Regions from separate parts of the Caldalkalibacillus horti genome, predicted to be linked through region 4. Evidence: predicted binding sites of a transcription regulator. Region 4 holds the regulator's gene; each other region holds the start of a gene.

Region 1 (4,218 bases), on a different contig from region 4:
TGCTTCAAGTGAAGCCTAGAGAGGTAACAAAGGCAGATGTAATTTTGCCATAAATATAAAAATAGGAGGTTCAAGCGCTTTTCTTGTCATTTTCCTAGTAATGTACGTAATTTGACACAATATCATCCTCCTTTTACCATCATAAATGATTATGATAAGAGTAAGAGATAGTGAATTCATTCACAAAGAAGGATGGTGTTAGGTATGCAAAAACATATTCAGAAGTGTTCAATAAACCTAGTCCATAACGGTGTTTCAACATCTAATACAGCTCATTTTTCGGAGAAAAGTCTATTAAAGTTAAAAGACATTATGACAACGGTAAAAATGGCAGCGGATACCCCTATTTTTCTTGAAGGAGAAAAGGCAGATAAACTTTATTATATTTTAAGTGGTTCGGTTAAGCTAACAAAGCCATCAGCTGATGGAAGAGATTATGATTTATTTTACTACCGTGAGGGAGATATGCTCGGGGAATATTCATTTTCAGTGCAGACCCAATTTGGTTTTACAGCTATAGCTCAAGAAGCTTGTGAGCTTGGTGTAATTAGCAAGCATGACCTGGAGCTTTTATTATGGCAGGATCATGACCTTGCTTTAGAAATATTAAAATGGCTGGCAGATATGCATACGTGTACACAGTACAAAATGAGAGATTTGCTCCTATACGGTAAGGATGGAGCTTTGGCTTCTACTTTGATAAGGATGGCGAATAGCTATGGGGAGGAGCAAGGCAGTAAAATAGTCATGACCAAAAAGTTTACGAACACTGAAATAGCTAATCTTATTGGGGCAACAAGAGAGACAGTGAACCGTCTGTTAAGCCATTTGAGGAAGGAACAGATTGTTGATAATGCTCAAGGACATCTTGTTATCCTAGATATGAAAAGGCTACAGAATATATGTCATTGCGAAGGCTGCCCGAAGGAAATCTGCAGGCTATAAAGGAATACTCTAAGCAAATTAAAATAAAGGAGATGTCTCAAAGGATCATGGAGTGATCTTAGAGATATCTCCTTTTTACATTAGTATACTTTAACGCAAGCGCAAATTTATTTAGAGGGAATCAGTTGATACGTATAGTAATCTTGTGCATGTACCGCTTTGAATCCAACCGATTCATATAACCCTAGTGCATGATCGTTTTTCGTTTCAACTTCCAAGTGTACGGAGTAACCAGCCAAGTTCTGCTCTTTAATGACTCGGCGCAACACTTTTCTGCCTATTCCTTTGCCCTGGTATTCTGGCAAAATAGAAAATCCATATATCCATGCTTGCCCCTCTTCCCGACTTACCCGAATTTTCCCTACCGTTCTTTTATCCACGACAATCATGAGTAATTCAGTGTTATCCCCTAAGGTTTCGCTTTCCATCAATCTAGCGTCTTCTTCGTCCAGCCCGAACGCCGTAACGGATATTCGTACGCGCATATCATAATCTTCTACTGTTGCTTGTCTCAGAAGAATACCATCTGTTGCTTCAAGAAGTCTTTCTTGCCATTGCATTTGATGCTCAGAGAAGGCATACTCAGCACCTTGTTTACTCAAGAAAGCTTTTGCGGTATCGGAGCCCGCAGGGGCATTCAGCAAGATTTTCTTGTATCCGTTTTGTTTGACCTTCTCCATTCCTAATTGGAACAAGTGCTGAAAATGTCCTCTTCGTCGTTTACTTGGATGAACCATGCCACATACTTCGACTGTAGAACCAAAAGCGTACAATCCTAAAAACGCTACAAGCTCACCATTTTCATAATGAAGAAAATCCAGCTGATCCGTCCCGCGGCTTCTAAGTAATTCCCAGTTAAGCTTTAGCTGTAAATGATCATGTGTTTCACACTCTTTTTGCAATTGTTCAATATTGTTTAATTGTTGTGTCGTTAACATATTTTTCTCCTTTAAATCCTGAATAGGATCGTTCATTGGCGGACACAATCACATTTGCCGTGGAACAGATCTCACGTACTGAGATTGCATCAATGCGCCTTGATTAGCAAAAAGGCTCCGTAGCCTCTAGCAATATTCTCTTTTTTTTATCCATATCCTGCTGATTCATAGCTTTTTCCTTCCTTTTCTATAGAGAAGTTAAGCGTTTAAATTCAATAGACCCAAGAGCAATGGCGACTAGGGGCAATCCAAAGTAACGAAACTGACTAATAACGGCGGGTCCAATACCCGCAATAATACCAATTAAATTTAGCTGTCAAGTTGCTTTAAAAAATGGTCATGCTTTTCAAAGTTATAAAGTTGTCAAAATATTATTTTAGAATGTGATAAATATCACAATCTAACTGGTGTGGTCGTTTTACAATGAAATCAGATTAAAGGAAAGGGGAGGTCAGCAATGAAGGAATCAATCCCTACAGCAACCAATAAGCCATCTCGAGCAGAGAAGGTTATGAAGCCAAAACATGAAGCACCTGAAGAAAAACAACTCATTGGAACGTTTACGTTAGTACTGCTTATTGGTGGATTTTTACTGGCTACATGGTTCGGCGTATTTTCCTTGTATTTGAATAGGCTGTGACAAAAGGACAGCGCTTTCATTCAATTAAAGTATTTATAAATCGGAAAAAGCAGGTGAGAAGATGCACTTATATAAATATGAAAAAATATGGCTTATTTTTGGAACGGGGGTCCTGGCACTGTTTTTACTTATCGTAGGAATTGGAGCCTTTGCCATGGGACATGAACCACCGAGTGATGATGAGACAATAGATCCGCAGAAGGTTCGGGAGACACCACCTTTTGATAATCCAGGTTTAAAGCAAATTGGGGATCAAGAATATGAGCTAGTGATTGTGGCTCAGGCTTTTGCTTTCCAGCCAAGTGACATTGAAATTCCTAAAGGAGCAAAGGTACATTTTATTGTAACTAGCCCTGATGTCGTTCACGGTTTAGCCGTAGCGCAAACGAACGTAAACATGATGGTTACTCCAGGTCATATTAATCGTATAACACATACTTTTAAAGATGCCGGAGAGTACTTGATGGTATGTAATGAATATTGTGGTACAGGTCATCAGTTTATGGGAACTAGAATTGAGGTGGTAGAATGAGTACGGAACGACAGGTAAAACGAAGTCAATTTTTATTAGAGTCTGCGGTACATCAAGCATCAGCGAAGCTTAGCCTAGCTCATTTATGGGTTGCCTTTATTGCTCTTTTACTTGGAGCAATAGCAGGTCTTCTGCAAACATTAGTCCGAAACGGAGTCATCGAGGTTCCTTTTGGGATTGGCTATTATCAATTACTTACGGCACACGGGGTATTATTAGCTCTTATCTTTACAACATTTTTTATCTTTGGTTTTGTTATAGCAGGATTAGGTAAAACAACAGGTTCATTAACATTAGCTGTTCGACGCTTAGGATGGTCAGGCTTTTGGACGATGACAGCAGGAACAGCACTCGGAGTCGTAATGATTTTACAGAACGAAGCTACCGTATTGTATACGTTTTACGCACCCTTACAGGCATCGCCTTGGTATTATATTGCTCTTACTCTTATTGTAGTGGGTAGCTGGTTTAGCGGAGCAGCCGTTTGTCTGCAATATGCACACTGGAAAAAAGTTCACAAAGGAAAGCTATCTCCATTATTCAGCTTTATGGCTGTAGTGACGATGCTCATGTGGTTTGTCGCTACATTAGGGGTTGCAGCAACTGTGCTGTTTCAATTTATTCCTTGGTCCTTCGGTTGGGTGGAATCGATTAATATCCTGTTAAGTCGAACTCTGTTTTGGTATTTTGGTCACCCTCTTGTTTATTTCTGGTTACTTCCAGCCTATATGTGCTGGTATGTTATTATTCCAAAAATTATTGGTGGGAAAGTGTTCAGTGATGCTTTAGCAAGAATAGCCTTCATTTTACTGTTCTTGTTTGCTATACCAGTTGGATTTCATCATCAGCTTTTAGAGTCAGGAATCTCTCCTTTCTGGAAGTACTTACAGGTTGTTTTAACATTTATGGTTGTAATCCCTTCATTAATGACAGCATTCTCGATGTTCGCTACATTTGAGCTAACGGGAAGAGAAAAGGGAGCAAAAGGAATGTTTGGCTGGCTGAAAAAGCTACCATGGGGAGATGCAAGATTCTTTGCTCCTATGATGGGTATGATTGTTTTTATCCCAGCAGGAGCAGGTGGATTAATTAACGCTAGCTTTCAATTAAACCAAGTGATCCATAATACGATGTGGGTTGTTGGTCACTTCCATTTGACAGTT
Region 2 (4,218 bases), on a different contig from region 4:
GGACGCAAAATGTGAATGGAAGGCAAAGTATCACAGCTTGTCTGCGTGCTCCTGTGAGCTTTCACCTAATGCGATTGAAGAGCTTTTGGTGCACTATTCAGGGATTAAAAAAATTTACTATGATCGCAAAGTTCAGTCACTACTGAATGTGGCTACGCCTACAGTTAAGTCTCCGGCCCTGCAGCAATCAGGATTTACAGGGAAAGGTGTAACCATAGCCGTTGTGGATACCGGTATACATGGTCATCAGGATTTTACACAGCCTGAGGATCGTCTGGTTGGCTTTAAGGATTTCGTACAAAATCGAACAGAAGCGTATGATGACAATGGTCATGGTACACATTGTGCGGGTGATGCAGCAGGAAATGGGTTTGCATCAGGAGGTCTGTATCAAGGACCAGCGTATGAAGCTAACCTTGTGGGAGTGAAGGTCTTAAATCGAATGGGTTCAGGCTCTTTATCTACAGTTATGGAGGGCATTCAATGGTGTATGGATTACAAAGATCTATATAATATTAAAATTATTTCTCTTTCCCTTGGTGCGCCTGCTCAGCAATCGGCTGCTGATGATCCGTTAGTTGATATAGTGAATAAGGCTTGGGACAATGGGATCGTTGTCGTTGCCGCCGCAGGAAACGACGGACCGGATAACGGAACGATAGCCAGTCCAGGTATAAGTCCAAAAATCATTACAGTTGGAGCGATGGATGATCAAAGGACCGATGAGCGAGCTGATGACCGAGTAGCAAGCTTCTCTAGCAGAGGTCCAACTATTGACCAATTGCCTAAGCCAGACGTACTAGCTCCAGGGGTTAACATTATTGCTCCAAATGCACCGGGCTCCTATCTTTATAAAATGCAGAAAGGAAGCCGAGTGGGAGAGAATTATCTTTCTTTATCAGGGACATCAATGGCTACTCCTATCGTTGCAGGTATTGTAGCACAGCTGCTAGAGGCTCAGCCAAACTTGACACCGGATGAGGTGAAGCAGAAGCTGCTAAATGGAGCAGAGGATCGAGGCTATCCTAGAATTGTACAGGGACATGGATATGTAGATGCGGAGCAGTCTCTTAGCAGCTAGGGCATAAAAAACACCTCCAATCTCACCGTTACGGAGTGGGGTCGGAGGTGATTTTTTATTTCAGTAAGTAAGACGTCTTATTTAAGGTCTTTTTATCAGTTAAAATAAGCCTTTAATCTTATCAAGCTCTCTCAAGCATCCGGTCTAGAGCAAGCTTAGATAAATGCGCAGTTTCAGAATCGACCTTAATTGGATTAATGACAACTCCATTCTTAAGCTCCTCTAATACCCATAGCAGGTGAGGTAAATCAATGCGATTCATTGTCAAACAAGGACACATATTAGGGTTTAGTGAGATAATCGTTTTATCTATATGTGTATCGCTTAACCGATTGACTAGATTCATTTCTGTCCCAACTGCCCATTTTGTACCTGGTGCTGCTTTTTTCAAGGTTTCTATAATGTAATGTGTTGAACCTGCATCATCCGCTAGTTGAACGACTTCATGTGAGCATTCAGGATGAACAATAATTCTCATGTCTGGTTCATTCTTACGCAAATCAGCGATGTTTTGCACAGTGAATTTTTCATGGACAGAGCAGTGTCCCTTCCATAAAATAACCTTTGCCTGTTCAAGGTCACCTTCGTATTCAAACTGGTTGTTAATCGGGTTCCATACAGCCATTTGGTCCAAAGGAACACCAATATCATACGCTGTGTTACGACCTAAATGCTGATCAGGTAGGAATAGAAGTCTTGGCTTTTGAGTGAAAGCCCATTCAATCATCTTTTTCGCATTAGAAGAGGTTACCGTTGCGCCACCATGCTTGCCACAAAACGCTTTAATAGCCGCTGTAGAGTTCACATAGGTAAGTGGAATAATGGTGTCACCAAACATTTCCTGAAAAACTGTCCACGCTTTTTCTGTTTGATCAATATCAGCCATATCAGCCATTGAACAGCCCGCACGCATGTCAGGCAAAATCACCTGTTGATAATCATCTGTTAGAATATCAGCAGTCTCAGCCATAAAATGTACACCGCAGAATACAATGTACTCTGCCGCCCGATTCCCAGCTGAAACCTGTGCTAGCTGCAGAGAGTCACCTGTAGCGTCAGAGAATTGAATGACTTCATCCTTTTGATAATGATGTCCGGGTATAAATAAACGATCCCCAAAATGGGCTTTGATTTCATGAACACGGGCTTCCATGTCTGGTACGCTCAATGCTTTATAAGAAGCAGGCAGCATAGACTGCTTGCTTAGAAGATTTAGTACACTCATCAGAATTACCTCCAAAATAATGTGAATTATTTCACAAAATAAAGAAAATTAGCCTAGATAAGATGAAATTATCAGCTGTTTGAAACATTAGCTTTACATGTGTCTTGACATCTATATTGACACAAAACTACAATAATAACAATAGGTTTTTACTTTTATATATAAATTCTGTTCAAAAAAAGGGAGTCAAGGTATGATCTATTTAGATTATTCAGCTACAACACCCATATCAGAGCAAGCACTACAGATCTACCTAGAGGTAGCTAAAAACTATTATGGTAATCCAAACAGTCTACATGACATAGGAGGGCAGGCAGCTCAGTTGTTAGAGGGGTGTCGGGCAAAGCTTGCTACTTTGATTCAAGCCGAATCAAGAGGAGTATTTTTCACTGGTGGAGGATCTGAAGCAAATGAACTGGCTATCCGCTCCCTTGTAAAAGGGAATGATCGAAAAGGTAGACGACTGATCACCACAAAGGTGGAGCATGCCTCCGTTTTAAACACATTTATAGCATTAGAGGAGGAAGGCTATGAAGTCGTTTATGCTCCAGTGGATGAGTATGGACAGGTGGATCTTGTCCAGCTAGAGGCGCTACTCACCGAGGATACCATCCTTGTGTCGATTTGTCATGCCAACTCAGAAATCGGGACCATTCAACCTCTTGAACAGATTGGAGAGCTATTGACCGAAAAGAAACATATTATATTCCATAGTGATTGTATCCAGTCCTTTGGGAAAATTCCTATAGATGTGCAAAAAGCAAAAGTGGATAGTATCAGTCTATCTAGTCATAAAATTTATGGACCAAAAGGAGTGGGAGCCTGTTACATCAGCCCTTCTGTTTCGTGGAAAAGCGTATTACCCCATATCTCTCATGAAAAAGGCTTTCGTCAGGGAAGCGTGAATCTGCCAGGGATAGCTGGCTTTGTCACAGCAGCAGAGGAAACAGTACTTACGCTAGGGATAGAGAAGGAGCGGGTTCGACGATTGACTCAACAATTGCTAGAAGGATTGCGTCAATTAAAATGGGAAATCGTTCTTGAAGGTCACCCTAAGACACGGCTACCTCATCATCTAGGGCTTAGGATTTTGGGTATGGAGGGGCAATATGCTATGCTTGAATGTAACCGGTATGGTGTAGCAATTTCAACGGGAACCGCTTGCCTCGCTCATGAAAAAGGCTCTTCAGAGACCATGCAGGCGATTGGTAAAACAGATACAGAAGCCAATGAATTTATTCGCCTGACCCTGGGCAAAGAAACAACAGAGGAAGAGGTTACCCAAACCATTAAGACTATTGATCAAATTTGCCAGCAATATTTTAAGAGGTAAGATCAAAGCTCAGGAACAGAACATAAGGAGCTTTTAGCGATAAACGGTTAACAGAAACTCTTTAACACACGTGGTCAACCGACCGCCGTCATGCAGTGCAACACCGTGCGATGGGAGCTGTGCACGGTACGTGAAAGGGAAAGGTTTTTTAAGGGAAATAGAGCGAAAAAAGTAAAGATCATTTGAATAGGCAGGAAGGGAGGAGTACTGTGGAAAAAGGAAAGCTACTAGGAGAGCAGCGTCGAGATACGATTTTAGGTTGGATTAAAGGCAGTGAGGGGCCGATCCCAGCCAGAGTATTAGCGGAAAAAGCGAAGGTTAGTAGGCAGGTCATCGTACAGGATATCTCACTACTAAAGGCCAAAAATGAGCCTATTCTAGCGACTGCTCAGGGTTATGTTTATCTAAGAAATTCATCAGAGCCTAAACCACAAAGAGTCATTGCTTGCTACCATACCCCACAGGATACAGAGAAGGAATTAACCTTGATCGTAGATCACGGAGCTACGATTCTGGACGTTATCGTTGAGCATCCCATGTATGGGCAATTAACAGCATCCCTTATGATTAGTAGTCGTC
Region 3 (4,218 bases), on a different contig from region 4:
ATGCGGGTATAACAGATAGGGCAAATGGGAGAAGCCATAACCGAAAAACGCTAAAGCAAACTGAACCATGATCAGTATAAACGCAAAGCCAAAGTATTTTTTCTTCCAAATCAAGTACACAGCCCCTAAGAAGCAGATAAAGGATAAGCCGAACACCCAACCGATGGAAAGCATATTCTCAAAATGCCTCGGATTATGCTCACTTAAAGCCAAAAACGTAAGCAGACTGATCATAATCGTTGGAACACTCCAGGCCAAAGCGTAGTTTCTCAGAATATCTAACGCGGGCTGATCCTTTGCTTTTGAAGCATAATACGTTAAGAAACTAGAGGAAATAAACAACACACTAACAATTGCTAGGAATACCACTGTCCAGGAATAGGGACTCCAAAATAATTTATCGTAGAGAATGGTAACACTATCCCCATCAATTTGAATGAATCCTCCCTCTGATATCGTTAACACAACAGAAAGGGAAGCTGGAATTAACAAACCCGTTGCCCCATAGAGGAACATATAAAATTTATTGTCCTTTGCTCCATACGTGCTAAAGGCATAGTACGATCCCCTAATCGCAAGGAGGATGATTGAAATACTCCCTGGTATTAAGAGAGCCGTTCCGTAATAAAAGGCCGTATCTGGAAAAAAGCCGATGATCCCGACAAAAAAGAAGACGAGGAATACGTTCGTTACCTCCCATACAGGAGACAAATAACGTTCAATGACGCGATGAATGATATGCTTTTTTCCGGTAATCGTTCCGTAATAGCTGAAAAAACCAGCTCCAAAATCAATCGAAGCAACAATCAAATAGCCGTATAGAAATATCCACAATACAGTAATTCCAACAACTTCATAGCTCATATAAATCCCCTCCTTCCTTATTGCAGTTTATCTAAGCCTCTCTCCTTTATCTCTTCCTCAGCCGTATGGTTACGGAACATTTTGCGTAAAATGACAATACAGGTAACAGCAAGTACAGTGTAAAGAGCTAAGAATAAGTACAGCATAATATCAACATGAGCTGACGTTGTAGCTCCTTCAGCTGTCGTCATATAACCTACAAGAATCCACGGCTGTCTTCCCTGTTCGGCAAATAACCAACCAAACTCTATCGCCAGCATTGCGAATGGTCCTCCTGCAACAATTGCCCAAAGCAAGGGACGAGCATGCTCATTCCACTTTTTGAAGCGAGTAAAGATCACGTAGATCAATGAAACGATCATCAGATAGATCCCGAACATCACCATGAGATCAAAGAAATAATGAACCCAAAGAGGGGGAAGCTCTTCCTCCGGAAATTCCTCAAGTCCTATCACCTCTGCAGTCGGTGAGCCATGGGCCAGGATACTTAATGCGTAGGGAATTTCTAAGGCATACTTAATTTCATTATCCTCTGTTAAAAATCCACCTATCACAAGAGGCGCCTCAGTGGTCGTTTCAAAATGCCACTCCGCCGCAGCTAGCTTTTCCGGCTGGTACTTGGCTAGAAACTTCCCTGACAAGTCTCCAATTAATGCTGTAGAAATGGCAAAGATAAGAGCAGCTACCATAGTAAGCTTTAAGGCCTTTTTATAATAAACATGCTTGCGTCCCTTCAAGATAGCAAAGGCAGCAATAGCGGCTAAAATGAAAGCTGACGTCAGATAGGCAGACGATAACACATGCGCAATTTTTGTTGGTGTCGCAGGATTAAACATCGCAGCTAAAGGCTGGATATTCGTCAGAGCACCATCCTCAAAAATAAAGCCTTGTGGGGTGTTCATAAAAGCATTCACCGTGCTAATAAAGAACCCAGACGCTGATGCTCCAATTACAACAGGAATAACTAGTAGAAAGTGACGAATCGGTGTTTTAAAGCGATCCCAGGTATATAAATAAATCCCTAAGAAAATCGCTTCAAAGAAGAAAGCAAATGTCTCCAAAAATAAAGGAAGACCAATGACATTCCCTGCAAGCTGCATAAAGCTTGGCCATAGTAAGCTAAGCTGTAATCCAATAGCAGTCCCTGTCACAACACCAATCGCTACTGTAATAACAAAGCCTCTTGCCCATCTTCTTGCAAGCAGCAGGTAATGTGGATCATTGCGTTTGATCCCCATCCATTCAGCTAACGCAATCATGACAGGAATCCCCACACCAATTGTGGCAAAAATAGCGTGGAAACCTAATGTAAGATACGTAAGAATTCTACTGTATAAGACCGCATCATACTCAAACATACTTCCTTCACCTCTCCCTATGCATGTGCAATAGTTAACATCAATAATACATATACTACTTTAGTTAATAGCTTCTTTTGTTATAACTAATTACTACATTCCCTTCTCAACCAAAAACTCAACTTAGTCATGAGTTTGTGAAGAAGTGAACAATTAATGACAATACCCTGCCTTACTTCTGAATCCTATACCCCTATTGTAAAGGAAATAGACCTTTAATAAACGCTCAAAAGAGCTATATTCGTGAAAAAGGGGTGACAGAACCATGACGAACCTGTGACGGATGTCATTGCAAAAAAATATTTAATACCGTGCTTCGCATAACCTTCTACCCATTGAATAAGTACCTATCCCCTGCTCTGTCCAAATCTATTGGAAATCTAGAGCCTAGATGTAGTAAGATGGACAAAGAGTTATCCATTGAATAACAAATGATTCTATTACAAGAGATTCATTAATCATACATTTTATATATTGATACATTCAGATACTCACGGCTCATAAATAAAATGACGATGGAAGACGTTAATGAAACAACGGAGGGACTATGGACACAAACAAACACAATAAACAAGCTTGGAACACAGGAGCCTATGAAGCATGGCTACAACGCTTTGGCACTCCTGAACAAGCAGCCATAAAAATAAAAAAGGATCCTCTTACAAGGATTGGCTCCCTCTATCCATACATGGGGGAAAACGTAAAAAATAAAAAGATAATCAACCTTTTAGGCTCTAATGGAAACAAGGCTGTTGCTTTAGCTCTACTAGGTGCTCATGTTACGGTAGCAGATTTTTCAAAGGAAAATGAGCGTTACGCTAAGGAATTAGCTGCGGAAGTGGGGGTGACGCTCAGATATATTGTATCAGATGTGTTACACCTACCCTCTGAAGAGTTGTCTGGAGATTACGACATTGTTTTGATGGAGTTTGGCATCCTACACTACTTCACGGATCTATCTCCCTTATTCGAGGTGGTAAAAAAGCTACTTCGAAAAGGTGGATTACTAGTTCTACAGGACTTTCATCCAATTACAACCAAGCTGATTAGCTCTAAAGGAACAACAGCTAAGATCAGAAAGCATAAGGTAACAGGAAATTATTTTGATACAGCTTTAGAGGAAAAAGAAATTGCCTTCTCCAAATTTTCTTCCACGGATTCTGACACTGAACAAACAGATAAAGTTTATCTGCGGAACTGGACACTTGGTGAAATCGTAACGGCAGTGGCTCAGCAGGGCTTACATATCCAGAGATTAGATGAGCTACCGAACCAATCCTCTGACGTTTTTGATCAAGGTATTCCGAAATCCTTTATTCTTACTGCTGAGAAATTACTGTAAGAACTTTTAACCTGCCAGCCACCAGCCACATGTCCCCAAAATAATTTGATCAATTGGCAAGTTTTATGCAAAAAAACACCGTACCTCAGCTCCCTGCGTACGGTGTTGCACTATTAATGCGGTCAGTTAACCACAACGTCTACTAGCTCCTAACGATGGGCTGAGTAGACGTTTTCTTTTGTGAGTGATTTAATTTCTCTAATAACCTCATGGCTTAGATCTGGTACATGTGCTGTAGCTAAAATTTCTTCTAACTGCTCCATCCTACTTGCCCCTGGAATAACAGTAGCAACAGTTGGATCATGTAAGGCGTAGCGTAAGGCTACCTGCGCAAAAGTAGCAACACCACCTAGCCTTTCCTGTAGCAATTCTAATATCGAGCGTAGCTCGTCCTGTTTATAGTCTAAGTATCCATTCTCTTTCAGCTTAGTAAGCCATTGGTTAGATAAGAGTCCTTTTGCAAGTGGACCTCTAGCTATTAACGATAACTGTTTATTGGAAAGCAGGGGTAAAGTCTCTTCCTCTGGTCTTCGATCCAGTATACTGTATTGAGACATGACACTTACAATACTGGATTGCTCCACGAACCTGCGAATCACATTTGGTCTAATTGAGGATATTCCATAGTAGCGGATATACCCTTCCTTTTTCAGC
Region 4 (4,218 bases):
GATTGTAATAACTCCGTCATTTCCTACTTTCTCCATAGCTTCAGCGATTAATTGTCCTACTTCTTCATCAGCAGAAGAAATAGACGCTAGCTGAGCGATAGAGTCTTTACCTTGAACAGGCTTAGAAATGTTTTGGATTTCTTCCACAGCAGCACGAACTGCTTTTTCAATTCCTTTTTTAAGTGCCATTGGGTTAGCACCAGCTGTTACGTTCTTTAAGCCTTCACGAATAATCGCTTGAGCAAGAACTGTAGCTGTTGTCGTACCGTCACCGGCAACATCGTTTGTTTTGCTTGCTACTTCTGCAACTAGCTTAGCTCCCATATTTTCGAAAGCGTCTTCTAGTTCAATTTCCTTAGCAATTGTTACCCCATCATTTGTGATCAATGGAGATCCAAATTTCTTTTCTAATACAACATTACGGCCCTTTGGTCCTAATGTTACTTTTACAGCGTCTGCTAAAGCGTCCACACCACGAAGCATAGAGCGACGTGCGGATTCACTAAATTTAATATCTTTAGCCATTGTCATTCGCCTCCTTTAAATTCTATGTAGGGCTATCCCCTAGCATGTATATCGTTTAAGCATATAACGTAAGGTACAATCTAACTATTCAATTATCGCTAGGATGTCACTTTCTCTTAATACTAGAAGCTCTTTGCTGCCAACCTTTACTTCTGTGCCAGCGTACTTAGAGAAGATAATTTTATCTCCTTCTTTCACTTCTAAAGCAACACGCTCTCCATTTTCAAAGCGTCCGCTACCTACAGCAACAACTTTACCCTCTTGCGGCTTTTCCTTCGCTGAATCTGGAAGTACAATCCCGCTAGCTGTTGTTTCTTCTTTTTCAATTGCTTCAATGACAACACGATCGCCTAATGGCTTTAACATAGTCATACACCCTCCTTATATGGTTTTTTCAATCAATTTTAATTTTGAGGATTTATTAGCACTCTCTTAAGTTGAGTGCTAACATCTATTATGATAATCAGTTGTGAATCAATTTGCAAGTATTTTACCGACTTTTTTTAGAAAAACTTTGCCCATTCGCTAAGTTCAAATGACAAAACGCTCTATCTTGCTCAAAAATTATGCTTCTACAAAAAAATTCACCTTGCTCGAAAGGGAGTAGGTGATTTATTTTTCATTTTCTATTGATCATATGCCTGCTCTTTGTTTTTCAGAACTCTGCGATAGGCTACGCTAGAGAACCAAATGCTAATCTCATATAGAAGAATTAGCGGTAAAGTAACAAGCAAGTGGGAAAGTAGCTCTGGTGGTGTAATGACAGCTGCCAGAACAAAAAGAGCAAAGTAAGCAAATTTTCTAATTTTCCGTAGAAATATTGGTGTAATAATCCCTAAGCTAGTTAAAAACAAGATAATCAAAGGCATTTGAAAGATGAATCCGAAGGGAATCACTAAAGCAAATAAAAAGCCAAAATATTGAGCCATTCCATATAATTCATTTGCCCCGAGTTGTGTCGCAATACCGGTCATAAAGCTTAGGACAAAGGGAAATAACAGAAAGTACCCAAAGGATAATCCCATTAAAAAGAGTACAGCTCCACCTGGAATATAGCTTAGAGTCAGCTTTCTCTCTTGACTTGTTAAACCTGGGCGGACAAATGCCCAAATATGATACAGCACAAACGGTAAGGTTATAATCAATGCTACCGCTATAGCAAATTGTAGATAAACCTTAAAAGCATCCGTCGGTGAAAAAACAGCTAATTCTAGCTGGTCCGCTACCTGTGCCTTCAAAAAAGAAACGGCTTCCTCTGCGAAGAAAAAACCGATTAGCATGGAGACAACGAAAACGATCAACACATAGATTAGACGTTTTCTTAGCTCTCCTATATGATCCCACATGGTCATTTGCGTTTGTTTTGCCATGCATAATCCTTCCTTACGACTAAATTTTCATTATCACGTTGTATCTATAGCCTCTGTGTACCTTGTAAAAACTGAGCTATGAATAGACGGCATTCGATCTATTATCAGCCTTGTTTAGTTTCATTCGGTTGATCATTATCTGAGTCAACTTTTTTTGTGTCGTCATCCGCTAAGCCGTTTGTTGCATTCTTGAACTCGCGAAGTGTTTTACCAAACGCTTTTCCTAGCTCAGGAAGCTTGCTTGGTCCGAAAATTAATAACGCTGCTAAAATAATTAAGACTAGACTGACTGGTCCAATTGGTCCCATAGTTATTCACCTCCGGTAGGGCTGACCCCTTCTTCATTAGGATAATGCTTCAAAAAGTATAATAAGGATTGTAGCTCAACAGATAAATCAATGTGATGAACTCGAATATCCTCTGGAACATCTAATCTAGCTGGCGTAAAATTCAAAATCCCTTGAATACCTGCTTCAATCAGCTGATCTGTTGTCTTCTGAGCCACTGGAGCGGGAACCGTTAGAATAGCGATTTCGTAATCATTTAGACTCCCTTTTGTTATATCATCTATAGCGTAAACTTGCACATCGCTTATAGTCTGCCCAATTTTGTCCGGGTTCACATCATAAGCTCGGTCAATCTTGATATTATTATTCTTCTGAAAGTTATAGTTTAACAGAGCCGTTCCTAAATTTCCAACTCCAATTAAGGCCACCTTTGCTTCATGATCCTGACTTAAAATCTGCCTAAAAAATTGAAGAAGGTAACTCACATTGTATCCGTAGCCCTTTTTCCCTAGTGCACCAAAGCAAGAAAAATCTCTACGAATAGTTGCTGCATCAACTTTTACAGCTTCACTAAGCTCAGTCGAAGATACTCTCTGCTTTCCTGTTTTATATAAGTTCTCTAAAAAGCGATAGTATAAAGGCAGCCTCTTCGCCGTTGCTTGGGGAATAGGCTGATGTTTCATTCACTTTCGCCTCCCAAATTTAATACCTCACGTTTCTTTCCGTGTAGAATCAATAAGGCGTTATCTAACTGATCCATCACAGACTCTAAGCAGTATTTCGCTGCCTGAGCAGTTCCTGGCAAGTTAATAATTAACGCGTTCCCTCTTGTTCCACAAAGAGCACGAGTAAGCATTGCGTATCTTGTTAACTCAAGTGCTTTACGTCTCATTTCCTCAGCCATTCCAGGAATGGCACGGTCAATCACTTGACGGGTTGCTTCTGGAGTTACATCCTCGGGACTTACACTAGTCCCACCTATGGTAATGAGCAAATCTGCTTTATGTCGATCAATGAGCTCAATCATGTTTTCCTTTAATGTTTCTATACAATCCGGGAGCACACGATATCCCATCACTTCACAGGACAACTCTCTTTGAATCAGCTCCTGAATAACCGGGCCACTGTCGTCCTCTTTCTCTCCTCTTGAAGCACTGTTACTTGCTGTAATTAAAGCAACCTTCCACATTCCCTTAGGCTCCCCCTTTTGTTGGATTTCTATGGTAGTCTCCACTTTTCCCACCCGTTTTAGACGTTACATAAGTAGGTCCAATGACCATGTCTTTATCTATAGCCTTGCACATGTCATAAATCGTTAGAGCACATACGGACGCTGCCGTTAACGCTTCCATCTCCACACCTGTTTTACCTGTTGTTTTGACCTCTGCTTCAACCTTGATCAGCCCTTCCTGATCGGTAGCCTCTAGATCAAAGCGAATATCTACACCCGTTAACGATAACGGATGGCACATCGGCACGATGTTTGAGGTTTGTTTGGCCGCCATAATCGCAGCAACCTGCGCCACTGCCAACACGTCTCCTTTACCCACCTTACCAGCCTGTACCTGATCGAAGGCAAGCTTCGTCATCTTAACCTGAGTAACGGCCACTGCCGATCTAGATGTCTGTTTTTTTTCTGAGATATCGACCATTTTGGCTCGGCCCTGCTCATTAAAATGTGTAAATGAATCCACCTGATTTCCTCCTTGAAATGGATCTGTCATTATTGTACACGATTTCACAAACGATGTCTTGTCCTCTTTTAAGGACAAATGATAAATTTGTGAATTTTATACGATCTGAATACATTTAGAGGTAGATAATGTGCTAGAGAAACTAGGCTTTCACCATGAATTTACGATAAGCCAAGTTTTTCTTATCATAGTTGAAGCAACTACATACCTAGGTTACACTAAAGGGAGAAATCAGAGGTGAAAACTAGTGATACTATTACAAGCGCATAATATATCTAAATCATTTGGGGTAACCCCCATTTTATCAAATATACAGCTAGAGATTCGCAAGGGAGAACGAGT

What was found. Region 4 encodes Rex, which represses fermentation and respiration genes when NADH is low (regulators of the CRP and FNR family bind a similar motif). Its sites were predicted from a motif close to TTGTGAAATATTTCACAA; they were not measured.
Region 1: the regulator Rex is predicted to act here: its motif matches at 2,265-2,282, upstream of J2S11_RS01045 (cytochrome c oxidase subunit 2A).
Region 2: the regulator Rex is predicted to act here: its motif matches at 2,326-2,343, upstream of nadA (quinolinate synthase NadA).
Region 3: the regulator Rex is predicted to act here: its motif matches at 2,246-2,263, upstream of J2S11_RS18675 (cytochrome ubiquinol oxidase subunit I).

What each region holds. Positions count from the first base shown of each region.
Region 1 covers NZ_JAUSTY010000001.1:215,869-220,086, reverse strand. The annotation lists gene J2S11_RS01060 (family 10 glycosylhydrolase) at 1-53, shown strand, start outside; gene J2S11_RS01055 (Crp/Fnr family transcriptional regulator) at 205-945, shown strand; gene J2S11_RS01050 (GNAT family N-acetyltransferase) at 1,053-1,883, opposite strand; gene J2S11_RS01045 (cytochrome c oxidase subunit 2A) at 2,341-2,523, shown strand; gene J2S11_RS01040 (cytochrome c oxidase subunit II) at 2,585-3,055, shown strand; gene J2S11_RS01035 (b(o/a)3-type cytochrome-c oxidase subunit 1) at 3,052-4,218, shown strand, end outside.
Region 2 covers NZ_JAUSTY010000003.1:232,634-236,851, forward strand. The annotation lists gene J2S11_RS04735 (S8 family peptidase) at 1-1,081, shown strand, start outside; gene nadA (quinolinate synthase NadA) at 1,203-2,306, opposite strand; gene J2S11_RS04745 (IscS subfamily cysteine desulfurase) at 2,500-3,639, shown strand; gene J2S11_RS04750 (transcription repressor NadR) at 3,849-4,218, shown strand, end outside.
Region 3 covers NZ_JAUSTY010000021.1:18,283-22,500, reverse strand. The annotation lists gene J2S11_RS18680 (cytochrome d ubiquinol oxidase subunit II) at 1-864, opposite strand, end outside; gene J2S11_RS18675 (cytochrome ubiquinol oxidase subunit I) at 882-2,222, opposite strand; gene J2S11_RS18670 (class I SAM-dependent methyltransferase) at 2,770-3,564, shown strand; gene J2S11_RS18665 (aldo/keto reductase) at 3,714-4,218, opposite strand, start outside.
Region 4 covers NZ_JAUSTY010000027.1:9,507-13,724, reverse strand. The annotation lists gene groL (chaperonin GroEL) at 1-525, opposite strand, end outside; gene groES (co-chaperone GroES) at 610-891, opposite strand; gene tatC (twin-arginine translocase subunit TatC) at 1,152-1,895, opposite strand; gene J2S11_RS20845 (twin-arginine translocase TatA/TatE family subunit) at 2,000-2,203, opposite strand; gene J2S11_RS20840 (redox-sensing transcriptional repressor Rex) at 2,206-2,865, opposite strand; gene J2S11_RS20835 (MogA/MoaB family molybdenum cofactor biosynthesis protein) at 2,862-3,371, opposite strand; gene moaC (cyclic pyranopterin monophosphate synthase MoaC) at 3,376-3,876, opposite strand; gene J2S11_RS20825 (ABC-F family ATP-binding cassette domain-containing protein) at 4,124-4,218, shown strand, end outside.